One region of the Paenibacillus sp. Y5S-9 genome, then DNA from elsewhere that is predicted to be linked to it. Evidence: riboswitches for the same ligand, from Rfam matches in the RefSeq annotation. Region 1 holds a riboswitch; each other region holds the start of a gene.

Region 1 (6,053 bases):
CTCTTTCGGCATTTTCAAATCATGTTTGAGCACGCCATCCGAAGAAGTTACTGAACCTGTACGTCCACCTTTAACTGTCGCTACTGCTGTATATAAAGCTTCCATTAAGAATCTCTCCCTTATCCATTTAGTTTTTACTGCCTTCCTTTCAATTTAAACTTCTGGCTCATTTTGAAACGCATTTTAGTTCTTTATAAGCTTTCACAACTTTATTATTTTCATGCATTTCAACGCCATGGCTGTATTTTTCCTAAGGTTGGGTAATATACGAAGGGGCATCTTCAAATTAGAACCTAAATTTTGTGTTAATACATAAAAGTTGCACTAGACAAAAATTATTGAAGGAGTACAATGTAACAATAAACATAAAAATTTAGATATATCATGCGTGGTTTGTCCCGCATCAATATTACCAAATCAATAATTCAAAGTCAGGTGATTATCGTATGAGTAAAAAAAATCCGTTCAACGCTCCTTCAAGAGAATCATTGTCTACTGCGGGCATGGCCCCTTCGCTTGGAGAAGCACATAGTTCCATGAAAGTCCCGCAGAATGCTGCATGGTGGAAGAAATTCCTCGCCTTTGTAGGCCCAGGATACCTCGTTGCCGTAGGTTACATGGACCCCGGGAACTGGGCAACAGATATCGCAGGTGGCTCACAGTTCGGGTATACCTTGTTATCCGTTATCCTGTTATCGAACCTGATGGCCGTTGTACTTCAATCATTAGCTGGAAAGCTCGGCATCGTTACTGGACGGGATCTGGCCCAAGCCTGTCGTGAACGATTCAGCATGCCTGTTGTCATGATGTTATGGATTCTGTGTGAACTCGCCATTGCAGCTACCGATCTGGCTGAGGTCATAGGTTCTGCCATCGCGTTAAAGCTGTTATTTAACATCCCCATGTTATACGGCGTGATCATCACCGCAGTTGATGTACTCCTGATTCTTGTACTGCAAAACAAAGGATTCCGCGCTTTGGAAACACTTGTCATTGTGCTGATGGCGACCATTGCCCTCTGCTTCGGGATTGACCTTTTCCTGGCAAAACCGGATATGGGCGGTGTTCTCCATGGTTTTGTACCAAATGTTGAGATTCTACAAAACCCGGCTATGCTCTATATCGCCATTGGTATTATAGGGGCAACCGTGATGCCGCATAATCTGTACCTGCATTCTTCCATTGTGCAGACCCGTCAGATTGAACAGACACCACAGGGTAAAAAAGAAGCTATTCGGTACTCGACCATGGACTCGACAATCGCACTGACACTTGCCCTGTTCATCAATGCGGCCATCCTGATTGTATCTGCTGCTGTATTCCACAGTGCTGGTATGACGCAGGTTGCCGAGATCGCAGATGCCTACCATCTGCTGACACCTCTATTGGGTACCACGGTTGCAAGTGTCCTGTTCGGTGTGGCGCTGTTAGCATCAGGTCAGAACTCTACCCTAACAGGTACACTTGCCGGGCAGATTGTTATGGAAGGTTTCCTGAACATTCGAATTCCGGCTTGGCTGCGCAGACTGGTCACACGTCTGATCGCCATCATCCCGGCGGTAATTGTCACAGCCATTGCAGGAGAACATGGCACAGAAGAACTGCTCATTTTGAGCCAGGTCGTGCTGTCGCTTCAATTGCCCTTTGCTGTAATTCCCCTGGTGATGTTCACGAGTGATAAAAAAAGCATGGGTGCATTCGCCAACAAATTGTGGCTCAAAATCATCTCATGGGTCATTGCCGCGATTATCGTTGTGCTGAATGTATATCTGATCATTCAGACGATTCGGTTATTCTAATCTCGTTTTTATCGACCAAATACTAAAAAGGCTGATCAACTCCGGTATTCAATACCAAGTTGATCAGCCTTTATTGTTGCAGTACAGCAACGTGTTTCCTTTTATAGTAAAACGCTAAACTCTAATAAACAATTATCTAATCCTGATTGGGCACCAGTAACGGCAGGAGTTCATCCAATGAGTCAACAGTCCAATCCGCACGTTCCTCATCCGATCGGTCTGGCTGGAATCTTCCGTAACCCTGCATAATTCGAATCGTAAGCATGCCCAGCTTCCGAGCAGGTATAATGTCGTTGTCGATCCGATCCCCAACCATGACGGCTTCCTCCGGTTCACAGCCGGCCTGTTTCAAGGCTACAGCGTATAACTCAGGGTCTGGCTTGGACACACCTTCTTCAGCAGAACAGGCGAGAACGTCAACATACTTCCGCAAGCCGTAGCTCTCCAGTCTTTCTTCCGTTCCGGGACTCTGATTGGCAATGATGCCAATGCGATAATGCCGTGACAACTGCTGAAGAACGGAATCCGCTGAAGGAAAAGGACGTTCAAGATCTTTTTGAAACTTCAACTTGTCCTGAATCTGTTTCTGGTGTCCCTCGTCTTCAACGAAGGTGCGAATCGCCACTCTCATAGGCCATTGCTCATATTTCTGGTAACAGTTCGCGAACAGTTCGCGTACCGCCTCAATTGTCACCGGATACCCCAAAGCACAGGCTTCACGGACGAACTGTCCGATAATATCATCAACCGGCTCCCATTCATCCACCAGTGTATCTCCAACATCAAAAAACAACCACTTTAATCCACCCACATCCGGCACGCCAATTCCTCCTTGTAAGCCACAGGCAATCTAAAAGTTCGTGTTCAAAAAGTCTTGAACTACCTTTAAAACCATAAAAAAGAAGACTCACCATCTTGCATGAGTCTCCTCAAACTTCCGTTTATCGATACATTCAATTATAACAGGCACCTTACACCTGAGCAATCACAAGCTATGGCATTAACCATTGAGGAGAAAGCCAACTTCCCCATTGAGCGAATATACAATCCGGTCTGCGCCCATGCCCCGATAGATGCCCTTAGGATGACTCTGCTCCGTAATGACGCACAGGGATTTCGATGTCCATGAACGGCAGATCTGTAAATAACGACAGGTCAGATTCAGGCTGTTCTCAAAAATAAACACGTTGCCTACGCTGCCCTGCGGCAAAAACCATTTTTGAGCTGCAGCCGTATTCATGCGAATGACATGTTCGACTCCGATTCTACGGAGTCTACGCTCTTCCCCTGCACTGTTGGTTAGAACGGCAAACGGCATTTTTTTGTACATTAGTAATTTGATAAATTTACGTCCTGCTTCATTTGGAGCAGTCACTAAGATCATCTCAGTATCCATCATTCGTTCCTCCCTTGGCGTGAAAAGACAACAAAAAAGAAGCGTGGGGGACCAAGGCCTCCCGAACGCTTCTTAAAGAATCCATGGCGAAAAGACCATGAACCAGCGTACGGCTTGTTGCCTCTCCCTTTAACGCTTACGAGGTTAGCTGACGGATTCGGGCGCGAGAGTCGCCCTATTTCCGGCTGTCACCGGAAAATTCACCCCATGAATGCCTACTGTCCTGGACAGCGCATTCTGTTGGTTCCCCCGTTTTCCACTCATCAATGAATGGAAACTCAGCGATTAAAACATCGTTCGTATATCTTAAGGATAAGATCGAGCGATATTATCGTTTGTTTCGTTTTTCAGGTACAATTTAGTTTAAATTGAAATTACGTTATGAATCATACACCCGTGCCATGATGGTGTAAAGTCCGCACAGATCACCGAATCGACAGATTTTCGGCAATACTCACATATAATAGCGCTTACAACAAGGTCATACTCTATCCATCTCTTTAAATCTATCTAATTCTCACTCTGACGAAAATCACTTCGCAATTCATTCACGTATTCTGCACAACTTGCCTATTTTGATGCTTTTAACACCACATTAGTTTTGCAATATTTAATTGCAACCAATATAATAGAAGATATAAGAGTAAATAAATGGAGGCGATTTAGATGACAATCTACGATTACAAAGTGAATACCCTTCGCGGTCAAGAAGTTGAAATGTCCGACTACCGTGACAAAGTGCTCCTGATTGTGAATACGGCAAGCTCATGCGGACTTACCCCTCAATTCAAAGGTCTGCAAGAATTGCAAGACAAGTTCCAGGATGCGCCATTTGAAGTCCTTGGTTTTCCAAGTAACCAGTTTGCACAGGAAAAAGGTTCTTCCGATGATATTGCCGAGTTCTGTCAGATGAATTATGGCGTAAGCTTCCCTATGTTTGAGAAAATTGATGTGAACGGCTCAAGCGCTCACCCTCTCTTCCAGCACCTTAGCACAGAAGCTCCTGGCCTGCTCGGCTCCAAAGCAATCAAATGGAATTTCACCAAATTCCTTGTGGATCAGAACGGACAGGTCATTAAACGGTATGCTCCCAAAACAACACCGGACAAGATTGAAGAAGATATCAAGAACTTGCTGCAAAAATAATACATTGGCCACCCGTAGCCGGAAGGTAGAGCACCATTGCCCCGGTAATGGATGGCCTTTTTTCTCAACTTTGATGTCAGACTGTTAAAAAAACAAAAAAAGAAGCTTTCCATTAATGGAAAGCTTCTTCTTAATCGTTCATATGATGCGGTCGAGAGGACTCGAACCTCCACGGGCATACGCCCACTACCCCCTCAAGATAGCGTGTCTGCCATTCCACCACGACCGCATGTCGTAAATAATCGGCAACAGAATTGATTATACCGGGTTCAGAACTAAAAGTAAAGTATTTTTTAATACTTCTTTTACAGCTAGGCATTTTCCACAAAAAACGCATATTCTCGTCATCTTTACCCATGAACTGCATACATTAGATTTGATCCCCTCCTTTCCGGATTGAGCTGATCTTATTGATTCATTTATATCTAGTCCTCCCTGCACTTCGCAGATATTTAACCTTATATGTTATATAAAATAACACAAATATTGAATCCCAGATTTAATCCATTAAATTTCACGGATACTATTGACAAAAAGCGGACATTTATGGGATGATAACTATCATATAATTCGGATTTTTGAACATAAAGCAATCAAAAAGGAATATAAATGTCACTTTAAGTGACATTTAACGAACACAGGAGGCGAATGATTGTGAACCGTGGGAATAAGCTGCTCGATTATGTCAAACTGCTTGATTCCTCTATTCAGGTTGGAGGGTTCACCCATTCCTTCGGCATGGATATCCATATCAGGGAGGGTACCATTCGTAATGCTGAAGATCTCGAATCATTCATGCGTTGTCAGTTGCATCCGAGCATCGTTCGTCTAGAAGGTATGGCCATCAAAGGCATCTATACCGCAGCAGATCACAAGGATACATGGCGGATAGCTCTAATCGACAAGCTCGTCCATGTTCAGCGAACCCCTGGAGATCTCAGAGAACAAGCTGCCGCCATGGGTAAACGATTGATCAGACTTGCACGCGCTCTGCACCCCTGGATTGAATTCAGCCAGCTCGAACAGATCTTTGCCAAATACGATTCGGTTGGCTGCCTCTCCACTGTTCACGCATGGATTAACCACCACCTCGACATCCCGGTCGAGGAGGCGGTCCTTGGTTACCTGCATTCAGCCATGAATGCCTGCATAACCGAAGCCTCCAAAGTCATTCCCCTGAACAACGATACAACCAAGGATCTGATGGTCCGCCTGGCCACAGATCTGGAGAATGAATGGAAGACCGTCAGCGCCTCGGCTGCGGATGGACTGGCACAGCCAACCTCGATGTCCATGAAATCATTTTTCCCCAGTTTCCATATGCTTGGAGCTGGACTTCATGCCTACAGGGCCTAATCCTCTTCCTCCTCATACCTGCTCCCCTTTATTCAAGCAAACTAAAAAACACGCGGCAACCTCCTTGCCGACGTGTTTTTTGTCATTTTATTTGTTTTATTTACGTATTTACGCCATTTATCATCACAAAATACACTTTTTTCCGTCTTTTTTAATTGTTAGATGACGAATTTACGTATATAATGAAACATACAGCTCGCATTTCTATATATTTTACATGAAGAAAGGGCGGCTGAATACTACATTCTAATCAGGGGTGAACCCTTTTGAACAAGAAAAAACCAGTTACTCCGTTCGGATGGGCCATCAAACGACGGCTAACCGAACTTCAAGTGGACCAGAAGACCTTTTGTGAA
Region 2 (6,053 bases), 1.5 Mb from region 1:
GCTTATGACAAAATGAGGTCGGAATAACAAGGTCGGTTATTATCGCGCGGCCGGAAGTGAGTGAACCATACATGTCAGACTATAATCAGAAACAACCTCTTATTGCTGTCGTAGGCAGTCTCAATATGGATCTCGTGGTGAAGACAGACACGATTCCGGAAGAGGGAGAGACGGTGAGCGGTGAGGAGCTGCATTATCTCGCTGGTGGCAAAGGGGCGAACCAGGCTGTTGCCGCTGCGCGTCTGGGTGGACAGACGACGATGATTGGTGCGGTGGGATCGGACGGTTTTGGCGAACGTCTGCTGCACAGTCTGACGGAAAGTGGTGCAGATGCCTCGCAGGTTCGCATATTGGAAGACACGGTTACAGGGACGGCTTCCATTTGGCTCTCTCGGGGAGACAACCGGATTATCGTTATTCCTGGTGCGAATGGACAAGTGGTGCCTGAGATGCTGGAAGAGGCGGATACGGTAAAAAGCCTGACTGCAGCCGCAGCGGTGCTGCTGCAGCTGGAGATCCCGCTGCCAGCGGTTACCCGCGCCGCCCAACTGGCGGCTGAAGGCAGCGCACTGGTGGTGCTCAACCCGGCTCCCGCGGTGCCGGGTCTGCCCCAGGAGCTCCTGCGGTGCGTCGACGTTGTCACGCCGAACCGCAGTGAGCTTGCCGTGCTTACCGGCCGGGATCATCTCCGGCCGGAAGACCTGGATGCGGCGGTCGCAGAGCTCGCCGCATCCCTCGGGGCCGCTGTCGTCACGACGCTCGGCCCCGAGGGGGCTGTGTACGCGGCGGCGCCTGGCGGCCGCGTACAAGCAGGGCGTGCCGGCGCTTGCCGTGCGCCCGGCTACGTCTTAAGCGCCGTCGATACGACCGGCGCTGGCGATTGCTTCAACGGCGCGCTGGCAGTAGCCCTCGCGCGCGGTGAGACTTTGGACGCGGCCGTAGGCTTCGCCATGGGTGCAGCCGCGTTATCCGTGACGAAGCTCGGCGCCCAGTCCGGGATGCCGTCCGCACGTGAAGTTGAGGCCTTTCTGGCTGAGCATGCCACAGAGGCTTAATAATTGGTATAACGAAGAGGCTCTTATTCTCCCAAAAGGGGATTAAGCGCCTCTTCGTTATGTGCGTGCACAGATTATTTCTTCTCTGACAGCCACATGGCGATATTTGCAATCTCTTCATCCTGCAGCTTGCCCTTGAAGGAAGGCATACCACCTTTACCTTTGACAATCGTAGAATAGATCTTCTCCAGATCATCCTGGCTGCCGATGTTAGCCAGAGCAGGTCCTACGCCACCCTGAAGCTGATCCCCGTGACAGGAGATACAATTGGCTTTGACCAGTGCTTCAGCCTGTCCGGCATCCAATGTTACTTCCGGCATGGTTGGTTTGGCTTCTTCAGCCACTTCTTCTTTCCCTGGAAGCGTAAACATTAAAACAATAGCTAAAGCGCATGCTGCAAAAAATACTCCGCTCATGATCCATTTGTGCATCCCTTATGTCCCCTCCAGAATGAAAGATCATCTAACCTGAAACTATCCATATCATTATAACGGAACCTGTACTGACATCATAGCATTTTGTGGGAATTTTTTGAACTAATCACATAACAAGGGGCAAATTTGGTTGTTTTACAATGGATTCTAACCGCGAGGCCCTTCATAAACCATACAGTGAAAGGGCTTCAAGCCGGTTGGGGTCTGTCGTTCGTATGTATCCTGGGTGACAAATCCACTCTTCAGATAGACTTGAATGGCACGAGCATTCCAAGTGAGTACTTCCAGATCAATCTCATTCGTGGGATTTCGGCGAATGGCTTCCTGTACAATGGCAGTGACAAAAGCTGTCCCTTGACCCTGACCACACAGCTCTGGATGCATGCCAAGGCCAATCCGGGTTACCCCTTCAAGTGGGAAGTATTGAGCAAATCCACATATACGATCGTTCTGATCCAGGACGATCGCATACTGCTCCTGCCGCAGCTGTGCATCTCCGAATTCCACTTCCAGAGCTTTCATCTGCTCCCAGGGGAGCCAGCTGTAGATATTGTAAGGCGGGTCATACTGCCAACTGCAGATAAGCTCCGCATGTTCTTCTCGCATGGGTACAACATGAAACGTTACTGGGGCTTTCTTCATACACCTGCATGCTCCTTTCCTTGAAACAGAACTCTTTGTCCACTCTACAAAAGAGCTGTTCATTTAGCAAGTCACTCTTCCCAAGAAAAAAAGTGAAACAAAAGTTCCGGTAATTCCGTTTATATTATAACGGGATGGGTAAAAACATCATAAGGGCACGGACGAACGAACGCAAAATGAACCTGTTGATTTCGCAGGATATGCGCCGAGTATAACTTGCAACATGAATAAGGATTGAAGCACAAAAAAACCGCCGGATACATTCCTGCGGAGAATGTACCGGGCGGTTCTGTTATGCTTCTTGCTTCGTTCCAGTATGGTTAATGGTTACAGCATCATGTTGCTCAGCTTGTCCCTAGTCAAGGGCCAGTGATTCATATGCGTCCGTGCTCATAATCCGTTTCGCGCCAACATAACGATTGGCCCAATAGCTTTCACTCAATGCACTGATCGTAACGCCTTTGGAAGAAGAGGAGTGTGCGAACTTTCCATCCCCTACAAAGATTCCTACATGAGATACGCCTTTACCTGTTGTATTGAAGAATACCAGATCGCCAGCTCTCATTTCCATGCGGGATACGGAATCGCCCATGTCGAATTGGGAACTGGATTGGCGTGCCAAATCAATACCCAATTTGTCGAATACATACCGTGTAAATCCGGAGCAGTCAAAGCCGTTAAGCGTTGTTCCCCCACTTTTGTATGTAGTTCCCATTGCTGAATCAATTACTGTGTTCATCTTTGAATCTGCGAATGCGCTACCTGCACCAAGGGATAATGCAAATGTGATGCTAAGTACAGCTGCGGTTAATTTCTTCTTGAACAAGAGATATTCCCCTTCCAACGCCTGCGAGGTTAGCTTAAGGATTCGGTTGAAGGTCCCCTATGATCCCTCTGTAGCAAGATCAATTCACCCATAACTGGTTCCCCCGCTTCCCAGGTGCCAGGAATTTGGCTATGCTAGTTATGCACCTGTGAAATCAAGAAATGACGATTTAATTTTAAGTAGTTACAAATATGAATGTAAAGATTACAAAGTTGTTACTAAAAACTCACTGCGATTATTGTAACAGAGGAGTACGGCTTTGGCAACGTTTAGCAACAAATTTAGCAAAAAAAACCTCGACCTTTGACGGGGAAAGGTTGAGGTTTGCCTATTTATAAGTACATATTAGGCCATAAGTTTAACATGTGATGGTAACAATTTTTAAACTATCTGCTCTCACCTTTGGACATTTTGGACTGCCATAATCGGAAATGGCTGCATATTTTCCACAGATTCAATAGACATCTCGCAAGTGGATACGTCTGTTGTAGTATAAGTCCGGTAAGTCCCGTTAATAACCATGAGGCTGAAGTGAATGCCCCGAAGATAAGCAGGTGAACTCCGCCCAGCAGGAGTGCAATACCGATTACGGCGATGAGATGACGCAGTGCAATCCAGAGTGCTTTGAGGGTACCGTGAGCCCCGCCTTCTCCTTCTGGTGCCGAAACACCGAACTGCATGTAGAGCACGGCATGGTGGATGATCCAACCATATACAATCCAGGCAGCAACATAAGGTATACCAGGCAAAAGTAATTGAAGGGAATGAAATCCGTCCATGAGAATCGAGTAGAGCTTCGGTATGAGCCAGTAGGCGGGCAGAAGTATCAATAATGTACGTATGGTGTGGAGCAGCAGCATCGGTTTCCACAGATTTTTGATTCCGCGGACGAAGGGGATGCGCTCTTCTGTAGAGTTAAAGTGTTGAAGTGAGTAGAGTAGTCCTGCCTGAATGAGGGGGCTGATCAACATGCGAACCAGCAGCATGCCCCCTAGAATCCATAGATAACGATGAACCTCCGGATGGGTAGACAGGTTAAGTTGGCTTTCCATTTTGAACAAAAGTGTACTCAGCTCCCCTGCATCAGCATCTGGATAGCGCAGGAGCAGTGGGATGACGGCCGATTGTACCATTCGATAGAAGAAATATCCCCAAATGAGTTGATAGAGAAATAAGAGTGCGGCAATGAACATATGCTGACGGACGAGAAACCAGCCTTCACGTATTTTTGCTTTCACCGTTTCCACCTCACCATGACAGACCTCCGAATATGGCTTCTATTAGTTTGGTTACACTCATGCTCCAGCGGGATTTTGCTTGCTCATCCAGTCCGGATTTCAGGAAATTGTTCATATGGCGGTTCTCCAGCACGATCGTGTACAGGGGATCGGTCATGGCCCAGGATACGGGGGATGTGTGAGTTAATTTATAGGTGATGCGATCTTCTTTGCCATTCCATTGTTTGGTGAGGATATGCCCGTCTTCAAAAGCAATGCGAACAGGAACGGCGTTGTAATCACTTCCTTTTTTTGCTATCGTCACGGATGACTCGTACCATGTTTGACCGTCTTTCTGTACGGGCGTAACACGAATCTGCTCTACAGCAAAGTCAGCCATCCCGTTACCATAGACGTATTGGTCAAAATAATCAGACCAGGAAGTACGGGTCACTTGTTCCACAACGTTTTGAAAATCAGCCGAAGTGGGATGTTTGAAGCGGTACTTCTTCACATAGGTAGAGAGAATGCGTTCCATCTTTTTTGCGCCGACTTGATGTTCGATACCAAGCAATACAAGTTTGCCACGTGTATAGACATTGGCTGCATACTCATTCTGTGAATCGAACTTCCAGGATTCTTGTGTTAAAGATGAAGGAGACGTAATCAGGCCCGATTGTACCGGCAGATTCGGAATCAATCCATATTCCTGCTCCATCAGTTTGTCTTCTGCATAAGAGGTGAACCCCTCATCCAGCCAGGCTTCCTCGAATTCGTTGCTGGCAACCATACCGTAGAAGTACTGGTGTCCGATCTCGTGGACTACGGTACGTTCCAGGTCATAACCTGGGGTAGTATCATCGGCTCCAAAGGCCGTAACTAGCGTAGGGTACTCCATACCTCCAGCACCGTTCCCCGCTTTGGGTGGAACTACGATGGATAAGGTAGCGTAAGGATAGGGGCCAAACCATTTGCTATAATTGGCTAGTGCGGCCTTCGCGGCGTAGAAATAACGTTCTTTCAGATCCTGATGAGCAGGGTCCAGATATAACTTGATTCGTACACCAGGCACATTGGGTGCAGAGAAGGGTTCCTCGGCGTAGACAAAATCCGGTGAAGCTGCCCAGGCAAAATCATGTACATCATCGGCATAGAATTGATAGACCTTTTCTCCATTCTTCACCACGGCTTGTTGCGTCGGAAATCCGGTAGCAGCAACTTTGTATGTTTCAGGCACCCGAATACGCACACTATATATACCGAAGTCGGCGTAAAACTCTGAATTGCCATGGTATTGGTGCAGATTCCAGCCTTCCGTTGTTCGTCCACGCCTGCCCACAGGTTCATAGGCACTTAATTTGGGAAACCATTGACCTGCCATGACAAAATTATCAGCAGTTCCCATTCGGGCAAAAATCTTCGGCAGATTCACTTCGAATCGGGTGTGGAGTGTGATGCTTTCCCCGCCTTTAACGGGTTTGGGCAGGCGTACTTTAATGAGGGTGGTGTCCTTGATATTTCCGTCATCTGGTTGCACATATTGCATCCGGTGCAGCAGAGAGAGCCCGTCCTCCGTTTTCATTTCGGTAATGTTCATGGAGCCATAACCATTGGTAGGCATGACATCACCCCGAAGCTTTCCACCGGATTCCTTCATAAAGGTGGTGTCAGCAGAAGAGAAGGCGTTGGGGTACATATGAAAGTAAAGCTCGCTGACGGTTTTTTTGCCTGGATGAGTCCAGGTGATCGTCTGAGTCCCTTCCAATACGTTTCCTTCGACCAGCTTCACATCCATGTGATATTCCACAACACGGTTGCTGTACACTTCGGCTGTAGGGGTCTGTACACTTTCTGGAGGTGCTGGGGTTGGAGCTATTGC
Region 3 (6,053 bases), 720 kb from region 1:
CCCAGGTGATCCATTTTCCCGCCTTGTGGCCGAATAAATGTTTGTTCAGATCCTCATAAGAGCGGGACCCGGTATCGTGAGCGATCAGCATCATTTTGGTACCTAACCAGACAAAGAGCATGGTGGATAAGCCTATGGTGATGGTGGCCCATTTGCCATACTGGGTAAAAAACTGCAAAATTTCCTGCCCTGTAGCGAAGCCGGCTCCGACAACCGTTCCGATGTATGTAAATGCGATCTGCAGCACCCGAAATGCCTGTTTCATGTGTTTCCCCTCTCAGGCCCCTGTATAGTTTGGACATGCGGGTACCATGGTACAAGGTATGCTTGACCCACGAAAGTCATGACAATCGATAATGAGCTTTGGCTTGAATTGCGTCTCAAGGACAGCGCCCAGGCAATTTCGCTTGAACTTATAGATAGATATATGATACTTTTACCTCATAGGATAGGCTTGGGAGGTCAAATCATGGAATTATTGAAACAACGAATTTTACAAGAAGGTGTGGTTATCTCGGATCAAGTATTAAAGCTGGATGGTCTGTTGAACCACCAGATTGATCCTGCATTAACGATGGAGATGGGACGTGAGTTCGCTGCCCGTTTTCGTGAAAGTGGAGTGACTCGGGTAATCACGGTAGAATCCTCAGGGATTCCGGTTGCTTTTGCCGCAGCCTATGAACTTGGGGTGCCCCTTGTATTCGCCCGTCGCAAAAAAACACTTCTGGCTGATCCTGATGCTTACTGTGAACGCGTACCGTCCTTTACCAAAGGAATTGTAACTGACATTATGGTATCCCGTGAGTTCATTCATGAGAATGACCGTATTTTGTTCATTGATGATATCATTGCCAATGGAGATGCCGCTCGTGGCGTCATCAAAATTATCGAGCGTTCCGGTGCGGAACTCGTCGGATTCGGCGTTGTGGTCGAGAAAAGTTTCCAGGCAGGGGCACGAACGATTCGTGAACAGGGTATTCCGGTGGAAGCCTTGGTACGCATTCGTTCCCTGAACGATGGTACGGTACAATTTGACGATAACGAAATGTGACATTTTAAAGGAATAGGGCCTATTTTTTGAACTATGCCTTTGCATGACCGCGGATTTCATTTATAATGGGGTTATGTTAGGGAGAGGAGGCAACACCATGGGGAACCAACCGGCAACAGAACAATTTTTTAATGATAAGCTGGCGGAATCGAAAGTTCATTTTGAACGTGCCCTGGATTGTAAACATACGGAATTCGATGACCTTTATCCCTATATGATTGAACATCCTCAATTTTTCTGGTACAAACGCTATGTTGCCTGGTCAGAATTACTGACGATTGTAGGCTTGTGCGAAGAGTTGTCCTTCTCTTGGAAAGAACAATTTACACCGCATCAAGTGGAGTACCTTGAAGAACGTGTGATGTCCGCCAAAGTGCTTGATTTTTGGTTCGAGAAGAACGACAGCAAAGAGCACGCGCAGCGGTAACTTTCAGTCGGGACATAATTTCGAATGACATGACAGTCCAATACAGTCACGTGAGACCTAAATGACATTTCATTTAGGTCTCTTTTTGTAAATAAATTTGGAATATAGGAGCCATGAAGATGATCAGTGATACAGAACTGGACGCCCTGCGTCTGTCAGGTGAGAAAGTAAGAGTAGTACGGGACGAGCTGGAATCTAACGATGTAACCGGGATTGTTGTTGCCTGGGATGGCGAGCAGGTACTTATCCGTCGTCAGAATCGACGTGTCGTCAAGCTGGATCGCGGTTACCGATATCAGCTGTTTAGCGAGCCGCGCCAGAGTCCACTTAGTGAGTAACAGTTTATAATTATGGCAGAGCCATGAGCGTTAAATGTTTGGAATTACCATGATTTGTTGGCATAATTGACTCACTCGGGAGAGAAGATAGGTACAGTGAGGAAGATCTGTAACTATAGCCGAGAGGGTGTGCTACAAGCCATGACATTGATGAATGATAAAGTTCATGCCTACAAGGATCAGATTGGAGCATTAAGCGATGTACTGCCAGGTGTGGTGAAGTCATATCATGAGTTTACGGGAGAATGTTTCCAACCTGGCGTGATTGATGCCAAGACAAAACAGCTCATTGCGCTCGGCATTGGATTGTTTGCCAACAATGAGGTATGTACTTTCTACCATGTAGAAGAAGCCCGTGCCAAGGGCGCTACAGATCAGGAGATCATGGAGACCGTAGCCGTGGCCGGAGCTGTAGGAGGCGGACATGCTCTGTCTCAGGGCGCGATGCGAGTGCAGAAGGCGCTGCATTAGTAAGCAATGAAACATACATTTTAAGCACAAAAAAGGCATCCGGTTAATAACCGATGCCTTTTTGTATGTGAATCACATTTTTCCTAACATTTTATCATACATAAACTGTCCAGTTACCCGACGTGCTGTTACATAGCGGTCATTGAAGTATGGATTCGATAACTTTGTGATGCTTACACCTTTACTGCTGGAGGCATGAGCGAATTGTCCGCCGCCGATATATACACCTGTATGTGAAATGCCTTTGCCTGTTGTATTAAAGAACACCAGATCACCTGTCCGAACATTGCTTTTGGCTACCGGAGTACCTGCTTTGGCTTGCTGCTGAGAAGTACGTGGCAATTCAATGCTGTATTTGTTGAAAAGATATTTCATAAAACCAGAACAGTCAAAGCCGGCTACAGTCGTGCCACCCCATTTGTAAGGAATACCTGTCATGTTGTTCACTACGGAGTTGATACTGCTTGCCTCTGTGCTTGTTGCCCCGGATGTAAATAATACAGCTGCTCCAAAAATGGAGATAATCAGTTTTTTCAAAATCAATGTTCTCCCTTCGATGCCTACGGAGTTAGCTAAGGGTTCGGTAGAAGGTTCCCTATATTTCCTATGTATAAGAATAATTCACCCAAATTGGTTCCCCCGTTTTCAAACATGAAACTCGGCAATGAATAATTAAGTTTTTGTAACTATTTGAAACTATATTGCATAAATGCGTAATTGTCAAACCCATTTAAAACCCTTCGTAATACCTCAATGTTAGCGGAATTAAGGTTTTTATATGAAAGAAGGGATCAAGTTTGGGTATCATTCATGACAAAAACGTCATTATTGATTCGCTTAAGACGAATTTGGATAAATAAATAGGTTTGTCATGAGTTAAAAGAACTATTCCGTTATGTAGAATTAGAGATATTATATTCATTAAGTTGCATATATTGACAAAAATCGATTTTTTGCATATTATCTGAGTATCCAATCCACATATTGGATTAAAATTGATTTTATTATGCGATAAATACAAATAAAGGAGGTTTGTGGAAGCTTATCATAGGTAAAGTAGAAGTGGCAGATTTATAAAAACGAACATAGGAGAGTGTTACATTTGAAAGCGAAGAAAATAATTACTTTTGTCCTGGCATGTACGATGGTGGTGTTCTCAGCAGTTGGAATGGCAGTTCTCCCTGTAGGGACGGTATCTGCTGCGGATGCATCGGGTACTACAGCGAGTATTTCTGATATTTTGAAGAACCAGCTGCCGGATGGAGGTTGGAGAAAAGATTATAAACAGACAAGTGGAGAGTGGGCGAAGTCCACGATAGACAACAAGGCTACATACTCAGAAATTAGAAGATTGGCGAAGGAATTCAAAAAGACGAATGATCCGCGATACTCCACAGCTGCAATCAAAGGAATTAACTTTTTGATCAACATGCAGTATTCAAACGGCGGATGGCCACAAGTCTACCAAAGCTCCGGATATCACAAACATATTACCTACAATGATGATGCCATGATTAATGTAATGATCATGCTCGATGAAGTAGCGACACGCAAAGGTGATTTCTCGTTTATCGACAGCACACTTGCTAACCGCAGTAAAAATTCAGTTGCCAAAGGTGTGGAGGCGATTCTGAATACACAAGTCGTTTCAGGTGGTAAGCTGACAGCATGGGGACAACAACATGATTCCAGTTCCCTTAAACCAGCGAGCGCAAGAATCTACGAAGTGCCATCGCTGACAGCTGGAGAAAGTGTAACAATCGTTAAATTCCTGAAAACGAGACCTGCTAACTCTAAAATCACAGCATCCATTAAAGGAGCGGAGGCTTGGTTTAACAAGGTGAAAATTACGGGTTACAAGTATGAAAGAGCTAATGGAGATAGTAAAATTATCGCTGATTCCAAAGCTGCACCAATTTGGGCACGCTTCTATGAGATCGGAACAGATAAACCAATCTTTATTGGTCGCGACGGGGTAGTTAAATACAAATTAAGTGATATTGATAAAGAAAGAAGAGGCGGTTATGCATGGTATGGCAACTGGCCTTCCAAGCTTTAATTTGTAGTTAAAGGTAAAGCCCGAATCTATCTACGTCTGGTTCGGGTTTTATTGTTATTATTTTCAGTGTTGACATGATAGATTCCGCATGATATATTATTTCTTGTCGCCGATATTGATGGCGGAGATACAATATGCGGTCGTGGCGGAATTGGCAGACGCGCACGGTTCAGGTCCGTGTGGGCTAACCCCCCGTGGAGGTTCGAGTCCTCTCGACCGCATCTAACAAAAAAACTCCTTAAGCTAACGCTTAAGGAGTTTTTTTTGCATTTTTTGATATAACACTAACTTTAGACTTGAGTATCCAAGAGGTTAGTGCTTAGCTGCATGTACAGCAAATGTCTTCCATCAGCCCTAAGGAACGTTTATTGCGCTGCGGTAACATTAATGCTGTCAATATTCGGTCCTTCCGATCCGGTGGTAACCACTTTCAATGTATTGGTCCCCGTGTTCATGGGGACCTGTATTGTTTTTTCAACCCAAGTGGACCAGCTTCCCGTAGCCGGAAAGGGCTCGTTGCTGATAACTTTGGTTCCGTTCACAAAAATGTCGAGGTTCCGTGTTCCACTTTCCAGCGCATAACGAAACTTTACGTTTTTGGTACCTGTTGTAGCATTATTAATGCCGTTCCATTGAATGGCTGAACCAGTCATCGCATTGAAGTTAACATACCCGGAGCCAGTGTAACCGGGGTAGATTGTTTCAATGGCAGCTTCCGTAAGTGATGTTCCGGTCTCAGCTTCATACGTAGTGCCACTGCCTGTATTCCCGCCGCTATTTCCGCCAGTAATGTTGGCAACAAATGTTGTTACGCTCTGAGGCGGGAGCTGTGCTGTGAAGGCTCCATTGGATACGGTAAGCGGGGTTCCGCTTGCCAGGTTTCGACTGCTGTCCGTAATCCATGAGGACACAGTGGAGGCATTACCATTCTGCAGAACGAATTTTTGGCTTGTGGCTGAAGTTCCACGGTTAATCGCCACGACGACAACTTTGTTATCACCTTTGTAGGCTGAGACAAAGGTGTTCGTATCCGGATTTTTCGTTGCGTCGACTCGCAGGTAGCCTGGACGCACGAATTTGGAGAAATGAGCCATATTATATCCGCGTTTGCTTATGGTACCGTCCTCTTTCATCGGACCATACTGTCTGCGGATGTACCACCACACATAGGCCTGGAAATCACCTTCTACCATGGCATTGTGCATGTGATAGGAAACGTCCAATGCTTCAGGCCAGCGGTCTGCTGAGTTGTTGTCACTATTCGGAACGTACACCTCAGTCATCCACAGTTCTTTACCGGCTCCTTTTTGCTTAAAGAGAGGGTAGGCAAAATTCGAAATCTGTGTTCCATACGTATGCGCTCCCAGTATGTCCATGTTGGCAAGTGCCTGCGGATCATTCAGGATTGGGTCGGATATATTCTTTAAATACTGGAAGGATTCAGGCGCCATGACTTTGGTACCTTGAATGGACCCGGCATTTTCTTTCATGAAGCGAAGGATCTCTTGTGGAGTCCACCAGGTCCAGTCATGAGCATAATCCGGTTCATTTTGCACAGAAATGGCATACAGATCTACGCCGTTATTTTTCATGTAGGTTACAAAGTCGTTCAGATGTTGCGCATATGCGGCATATTTGTCGTATTTCAGACGTTTGGCATTGGTGTCCCCATTGCGGTTGAATGTTTCAACCATGCTGCTTGGAGGA
Region 4 (6,053 bases), 2.3 Mb from region 1:
TAAGGGGAGAGAACAAGGTTGAAATTAATAAGTCGTTACACCATGATGCTGTTGACCTTTGTTGTTCTACTGACGACTGCCGTTCCTGTGGCACTTGCAAGTGGAACTACAGATAATTCAAGCAGTAAAAAACTGGTGCTCGGTACAAGTGCCGATTTTGCACCATACGAATTCCATAAAGTGATTAATGGCAAAGATGAAATCGTCGGCTTCGATATTGAGATCGCCAAAGAGATTGCCAAAGATCTTGGCGCTGAGCTTGTGATTGAGGATATGGGCTTCGACGGTCTTCTGCCTTCATTGCAGAGCGGGCGTGTTGATCTGGTGATTTCAGGTATGACGCCGACGGATGAGCGGAAGAAAAGTATCGATTTTTCCGACACCTATTATAAATCAAAACAAGTGATTATGGTTCGCAATGTGGATAAAGACAAATATCCAACCATGGCAGAACTTGAAAATGCGAAGATTGGCGTTCAGAAAGGCTCCATTCAGGAAACGATCGGACAGAGTATTCCAGGAGCGAAGCTTACTGCGCTGGATAAAATCTCGGATATTGTGCTTCAACTGCAAACAAAACGCATTGACGCGGCAATCGTTGAAGATACCGTTGCTGCAGGTTATCTGGACGATATCATTGGACTTGCTGCTGCTGTTCCGGACGAAGAGCAAGCAGAAGCGGCAATCGGGATTCGTAAAGGTAATACCGAGCTGCTAGCTGCAGTAAATGGAACACTGGAGCGACTGAAAAGTGAAGATAAAATCAATCAGATGGTGACGGACGCCAGCCTCTTGATGGCGGATAAAGCGAACAAATCACAAAATATTTTCCAAGTATTCTGGGAGTACAAAAGTTTCTATGCTACAGGTGTAGGATACACACTTCTGTTGTCTGCACTTGGGGTTATCTTCGGGGTAATTATTGGATTGATCATCTGTTTGTTCCGTTTGCATGACGCCGCAATCTTGCGCTGGATTGGTACAGCTTACGTTGAAGTGATTCGTGGCACACCGATGCTGGTACAATTAATGATTATTTACTATGGTTTTTCTCTGAGCTTTGGCATTAACTTTACTGCACTTCAGGCAGGTATCATTACACTTTCAATCAATAGTGGTGCCTATCTGGCGGAGATTTTCCGTGCAGGTATCCAAGGTGTGGATCGTGGTCAGTTGGAGGCAGCTCGTTCCTTAGGTATGGGAAGAGGCGATGCGATGCGTTATATCATATTGCCACAGGCCTTCAAAGCTGTATTACCTGCGATCGGTAATGAATTCATTACCATCATCAAGGAATCCTCCATTATCTCGGTTATCGGTATGGTGGACATTATGTATCAGGCAAGTGTGGTCAAAAACATTACGTATCAAGGCTTGAGTCCATTTTTGATTGCAGCAGCCATCTACTTTGTATTAACGTTCATTTTGTCCAAGCTGCTGGGACGACTGGAAAGGAAGTTGAGTGCAAGTGATAGACGTTAGACAATTACACAAATCTTATGGTAATAACGATGTGCTTAAGGGCATTAACGTGACAATTGGCAAAGGTGAGGTTGTCGTGGTCATCGGTCCTTCCGGTTCAGGTAAAAGTACTTTCTTGCGTTGTCTGAATCTGCTGGAACAGCCTACCTCAGGAGAGATTGATTTTGAAGGTGTGTCAATTACGGACCCCAAGCACAACATTAATGCAACTCGTGAGAAAATGGGCATGGTGTTCCAGCATTTCAACCTGTTCCCACACAAAACGGTACAGCAAAACATCACGATTGCTCCGATTAAAGTGAAGAAACAATCCACTCAGGAAGCGGAGAAAATTGCCGCTGATCTGCTTAACACCGTGGGCTTGTACGATAAAAAAGATACATTCCCGAATCAGCTGTCCGGTGGACAGAAGCAGCGGATCGCCATTGCTAGAGCATTGGCCATGCAGCCGCATGTGATGCTGTTTGACGAGCCTACTTCGGCACTGGACCCCGAGATGGTTGGCGAAGTGCTGGATGTCATGAAACGTCTTGCAGAAGGCGGGATGACGATGGTCATCGTAACACATGAGATGGGTTTTGCACGTGAAGTGGGAGACCGAATCCTGTTCATGGATGGCGGGGTTATTGTGGAAGAGGGAACACCTGATGAGGTATTTGGAGCTCCAAAAAATTCACGTACACGTGATTTTCTTGCCAAAGTACTCTAAATGAAGTGTCAAATAGCGTTACTGACTTCGAGTCGGTAACGCTATTTTTTTGTGCGTATTAATCACTTATAGATTTGAAAAGTAACTTTTCTGTTACCAAATGTAAAGGAATCGGGTCGTCCAACATTTCTAAAGTATCCTGTATTCTTACATATGCTTACATGTTAAAACCATTTGGTAAGAATTACTACAAGTTCAGGTTACAAAATTGTGATATATTGAACTCTGCCGAAACTTCCGGACAGGAAGTGCGGGGGATGTAACGATGCAGATTGTGCAGGGGGAAGATCTACAGCACACTGCTTGGGGTGAATTAGGGGTACATAACGTTTCAAATGTAATGAAGAACCTATAGGGTGGGCTCCTCATCCGAATCCGACAACTAACTTCGCAGGCACAATGAGGGAGGAAGACCATGATTAACAAGAAACGTATAGCCAAAACAGCAGTAGCATTATTGACAACAGCAATGCTCATTCAAGCCGTTCCGGCTCACGCCGATTCAGTTCATGTGGCCAAAGAAGGGGATACCTTCTACACCTTATCAAAACAATATGGAGTAGCAATCAACACGTTGGTTAAAGCGAACAACGACATTTCGCCTTACAACATTTATGGTGGTTTGAAAATTACGATTCCCGGTAAGGCAAACAATGTAGCAGCAGCTGCGGCAACGGAGAGCAAGACCCAAGCGAAGACTGTTACTACAGCAAGCTTGGACGTTAACACAGATAACAAAGTTGTTCAGGCTTGGGGTAAAACATTCGATTACAGCAAAGCTGTGAACGTAAAAGCAACGGCATACTCTGCAGATCCGTCTGAAAATGGAGGATGGGGTGCTGTGGATTACTTCGGCAATGATCTTGAACTGGGTACGATCGCAGTTGATCCAAGTGTGATTCCACTCGGAACCAAAGTACTGGTAACCGGTCACAGCCATCCGGGATTGCCAAAACAGGCTTTTGTAGCTACAGCTCGTGATGTGGGCGGTGCAATCAAGGGTCACCGGATTGATATCTTTATCCCGGGTAGCAAACAGTCTGTAAGCACATTTGGTTTTCAGGATATCGAGCTGTACATTCTGAAGTAGAGAGATCATAACATTTAAAATGAATTCAAACAGGGTGTCTGCCAGTCGCTAATCTGCGATTGAACAGCACCCTTTTAATATTCGCATTTATTTGTTATCACGGTCATCCTAATCTTTGGCCTTTGGCAATCCCAACATCTCGTCCAAGGTGACCAGTTCATATCCCCGGTTACGCAGTTCTTCAATGATTTCAGGCAATGCCTCAATCGTACCGTTCAGGTTAGATCCCACACCGCCTCCTGCATGTTGCAGAACGATGGAGCCAGGTTTCACAGCAGATAGGATGTTATCCTTCACCTCTTCCTTGGAGAGGCCTTTCCAGTCCAGTGAGTCAACATTCCAGTTCACAATGCTATAGTGTTGTCTAGCAGCCCATTGCAGCTGTTCTTCATTAATGTCTCCATAAGGCGGCCGAATCATCTTGGGCGTATATCCCGCTAAATGTCGAATAATATCCCCGGTATGTAAAATTTGTTTGCGAAAGGCATTCATCGACAGCTTACTGAATTCAGGATGATTGTAGCTGTGATTACCAACCATATGCCCTTCCTTAACGATGCGTTTCACCAGATCCGGATGTTTCTCAGCACGACTACCCACGATGAAGAATGTAGCTCTGACATTGTATTTCTTCAATACATCCAGCACTTGTGGAGTAAACCGTGGATCAGGTACATCATCAAAAGTCAGTGCAACCTTCTTTGTTGAAGGACCATTGGTTTTGAACGTATCGGCATATTTTTGACGTAACTGTCCCAATGTCAGTTGTTCTTCTTCAGCAGAATCCGAACCTGATACTGATTCAATTGACGGGCTTGAAACATCCCGCGATGAAACTGGAGCATGATATCCCCCGAGAAAAATAACGATAACCATCAGCATAATGAGGCGTACGCGCATAATAACAGCCTCCTTTTCCAAAATGACGTTCTCCTTGGTATGCCCGGGGGTTCCATAAAATATGCGTAGTGTGAGAAGTTTCATTGCGGATTTAGCTTATGACAGCCATAATTCCTCCATATATAACATATAGAAAAGGATAGGTGGATAGGATATGAGTACATATGATTTGAAATCCATACGTTTACAGGTGATTGAAGCAGGAGAGGATAAGGTTTTTCTCGTTACCGGAGGAAAGGCGCATATTGGCGCCGTAGCCACGTTCTACGTGGATCATGAGCGCGTAAGCGGGACGACGGTACATATTCCTGGGCATAAGGAACAAGAGCTGTGTGAGCGGCTTGCCCGAAAGGCTGCCCTGCAGCTGAAAGTAACCGTTACGGTGATCATGGGTATCCATTTTGATTCCATCACGCGGATGCAGATCGACGAAATCGTGCAGACTGCAGAGAGGCTGATGGAGGATCATCTGAACAACGATAAAAGATCTTCCTAACATAAAGAGCAATCGCATGTTTTGATTTTATTTGCTAAAATTGAAACGAGTTGTAGATTGTTACGTATGTATGTTTATATACGATGTAATATCGACTAGGAGGAATAACATAATGTCCATTTTCAAACGATTGCGTGATTTAACAATGTCTAACGTTAACGCCATTATTGACAAGGCGGAAGATCCAATCAAGATGACGGACCAATATATCCGTGACATGCAAGAGGATCTGGAAGATGCGGAGAAAGCAGTAGCTCAACAGATCGCCATTGAGAAGAAGTTCAAGCAGTTATTCGAAGAGCAGGAAGCACTTGTGAAGAAACGTGAAGAGCAGGCGCATACGGCGGCACGTGCTCAGAATCTGGATTTGGCTCGACGTGCTCTGGAAGAGAAAAAGGCCGCTGAAGAGAAGATGGCTGAGTACAAAACCAGCTATGACCAAAACAAGGCTTCTGCAGATAACCTGCGTGGCAAGCTCGACGAGATGCGTAAGCAACTGACTCAAATGAAGAACAAACGCGAAACACTGGTAGCCCGCTACAATGCAGCAAAAGCCCAAACGGAAATCAACAAAGCGTTGAATGGGTTTGGCTCTGATACTGCAAGTGCTGGTATGAAGCGTATGGAAGAGAAAATGATGCAGATGGAAGCACAGGCAGAAGCAAGCAACGAAATGTCTTCCAAAGGCAAGTCTTTGGATGAAGAGTTCGAGAAGTTGGGTAAAGATCAGGCTGTTGAAGACGAACTCGCAGCATTGATGAAACAGTACGATAATAAGAACTAATACCTTGGTTGTCAGCAGGGTTAACCAGCGGAGGAGAAGAGTATTTCTCCTTCGCTTTTAAATGCGGTTCATGTTGATATGTGGGGGCTGTGTAAATGGATTTGAATATTTTGGCGATGCTGGTCTGGACCGGTTCTGGTTCGGTTTTGCTGTTTGTCTTGATGTATGTAGATTCACTGTTCACGAAATATAAGGATTTTGCTGAAGTTAAGGCTGGCAATATGGCAGTAACCACACGTATGGTGATGAAATTATTTGCACAAGGGTATGTACTCGCTACGTCCATTTCTACGGCTGGTCATCTTGGAGAAGCATTGTTGGTCTCCGTTGTATCCTTTATCATTTTGTTGATTCTGGAGAGTGTTGTACACTTTATGATTCGCAAATGGGCCAATCTGGATCTGGATACGGGAATTCAGCAAGGGAAGACAGGATACGGGTTGTTCTCTGGCGCTTTACATATCGTGGGCGCACTGATTATTGCAGCTTGTTTATAAGATAAGGAACAGGAGTAATTCTCATGAGTGTATGGAAACGAATTAAAGGAATACTAACGAAACCTGAACCACCGCAGGCAGAGAAAACGATGCTT

The links. A riboswitch is a leader RNA that binds a small molecule or an ion and turns the genes downstream of it on or off. The one in region 1 is predicted to bind cyclic di-AMP.
Region 2: linked by a shared signal. The riboswitch ahead of V6669_RS00525 (C40 family peptidase) and the one ahead of V6669_RS07170 (hypothetical protein) in region 1 are both predicted to bind cyclic di-AMP.
Region 3: linked by a shared signal. The riboswitch ahead of V6669_RS10575 (C40 family peptidase) and the one ahead of V6669_RS07170 (hypothetical protein) in region 1 are both predicted to bind cyclic di-AMP.
Region 4: linked by a shared signal. The riboswitch ahead of V6669_RS17500 (3D domain-containing protein) and the one ahead of V6669_RS07170 (hypothetical protein) in region 1 are both predicted to bind cyclic di-AMP.

Annotation. Positions count from the first base shown of each region.
Region 1 covers NZ_CP145887.1:1,631,057-1,637,109, reverse strand. Annotated here, with positions in the region: gene V6669_RS07185 (organic hydroperoxide resistance protein) at 1-105, opposite strand, end outside; gene V6669_RS07180 (Nramp family divalent metal transporter) at 504-1,799, shown strand; gene V6669_RS07175 (HAD family hydrolase) at 1,936-2,619, opposite strand; gene V6669_RS07170 (hypothetical protein) at 2,800-3,198, opposite strand; cyclic di-AMP (ydaO/yuaA leader) riboswitch at 3,314-3,489, opposite strand; gene V6669_RS07165 (glutathione peroxidase) at 3,862-4,341, shown strand; tRNA gene V6669_RS07160 (tRNA-Leu) at 4,488-4,570, opposite strand; gene V6669_RS07155 (urease accessory UreF family protein) at 4,996-5,697, shown strand; gene V6669_RS07150 (hypothetical protein) at 5,964-6,053, shown strand, end outside.
Region 2 covers NZ_CP145887.1:107,254-113,306, forward strand. Annotated here, with positions in the region: gene V6669_RS00505 (4a-hydroxytetrahydrobiopterin dehydratase) at 1-27, shown strand, start outside; gene rbsK (ribokinase) at 72-1,055, shown strand; gene V6669_RS00515 (cytochrome c) at 1,130-1,486, opposite strand; gene V6669_RS00520 (GNAT family protein) at 1,637-2,131, opposite strand; gene V6669_RS00525 (C40 family peptidase) at 2,487-2,921, opposite strand; cyclic di-AMP (ydaO/yuaA leader) riboswitch at 2,961-3,098, opposite strand; gene V6669_RS00530 (hypothetical protein) at 3,344-4,195, opposite strand; gene V6669_RS00535 (M1 family metallopeptidase) at 4,206-6,053, opposite strand, start outside.
Region 3 covers NZ_CP145887.1:2,350,351-2,356,403, forward strand. Annotated here, with positions in the region: gene V6669_RS10550 (hypothetical protein) at 1-265, opposite strand, end outside; gene V6669_RS10555 (xanthine phosphoribosyltransferase) at 470-1,051, shown strand; gene V6669_RS10560 (hypothetical protein) at 1,149-1,478, shown strand; gene V6669_RS10565 (hypothetical protein) at 1,598-1,816, shown strand; gene V6669_RS10570 (carboxymuconolactone decarboxylase family protein) at 1,958-2,287, shown strand; gene V6669_RS10575 (C40 family peptidase) at 2,360-2,824, opposite strand; cyclic di-AMP (ydaO/yuaA leader) riboswitch at 2,830-2,961, opposite strand; gene pelA (pectate lyase) at 3,381-4,346, shown strand; tRNA gene V6669_RS10585 (tRNA-Leu) at 4,483-4,567, shown strand; gene V6669_RS10590 (carbohydrate-binding protein) at 4,712-6,053, opposite strand, start outside.
Region 4 covers NZ_CP145887.1:3,973,393-3,979,445, reverse strand. Annotated here, with positions in the region: gene V6669_RS17510 (ABC transporter substrate-binding protein/permease) at 19-1,482, shown strand; gene V6669_RS17505 (amino acid ABC transporter ATP-binding protein) at 1,469-2,191, shown strand; cyclic di-AMP (ydaO/yuaA leader) riboswitch at 2,408-2,604, shown strand; gene V6669_RS17500 (3D domain-containing protein) at 2,607-3,281, shown strand; gene V6669_RS17495 (polysaccharide deacetylase family protein) at 3,390-4,181, opposite strand; gene V6669_RS17490 (hypothetical protein) at 4,336-4,677, shown strand; gene V6669_RS17485 (PspA/IM30 family protein) at 4,790-5,461, shown strand; gene V6669_RS17480 (DUF350 domain-containing protein) at 5,557-5,958, shown strand; gene V6669_RS17475 (DUF4178 domain-containing protein) at 5,982-6,053, shown strand, end outside.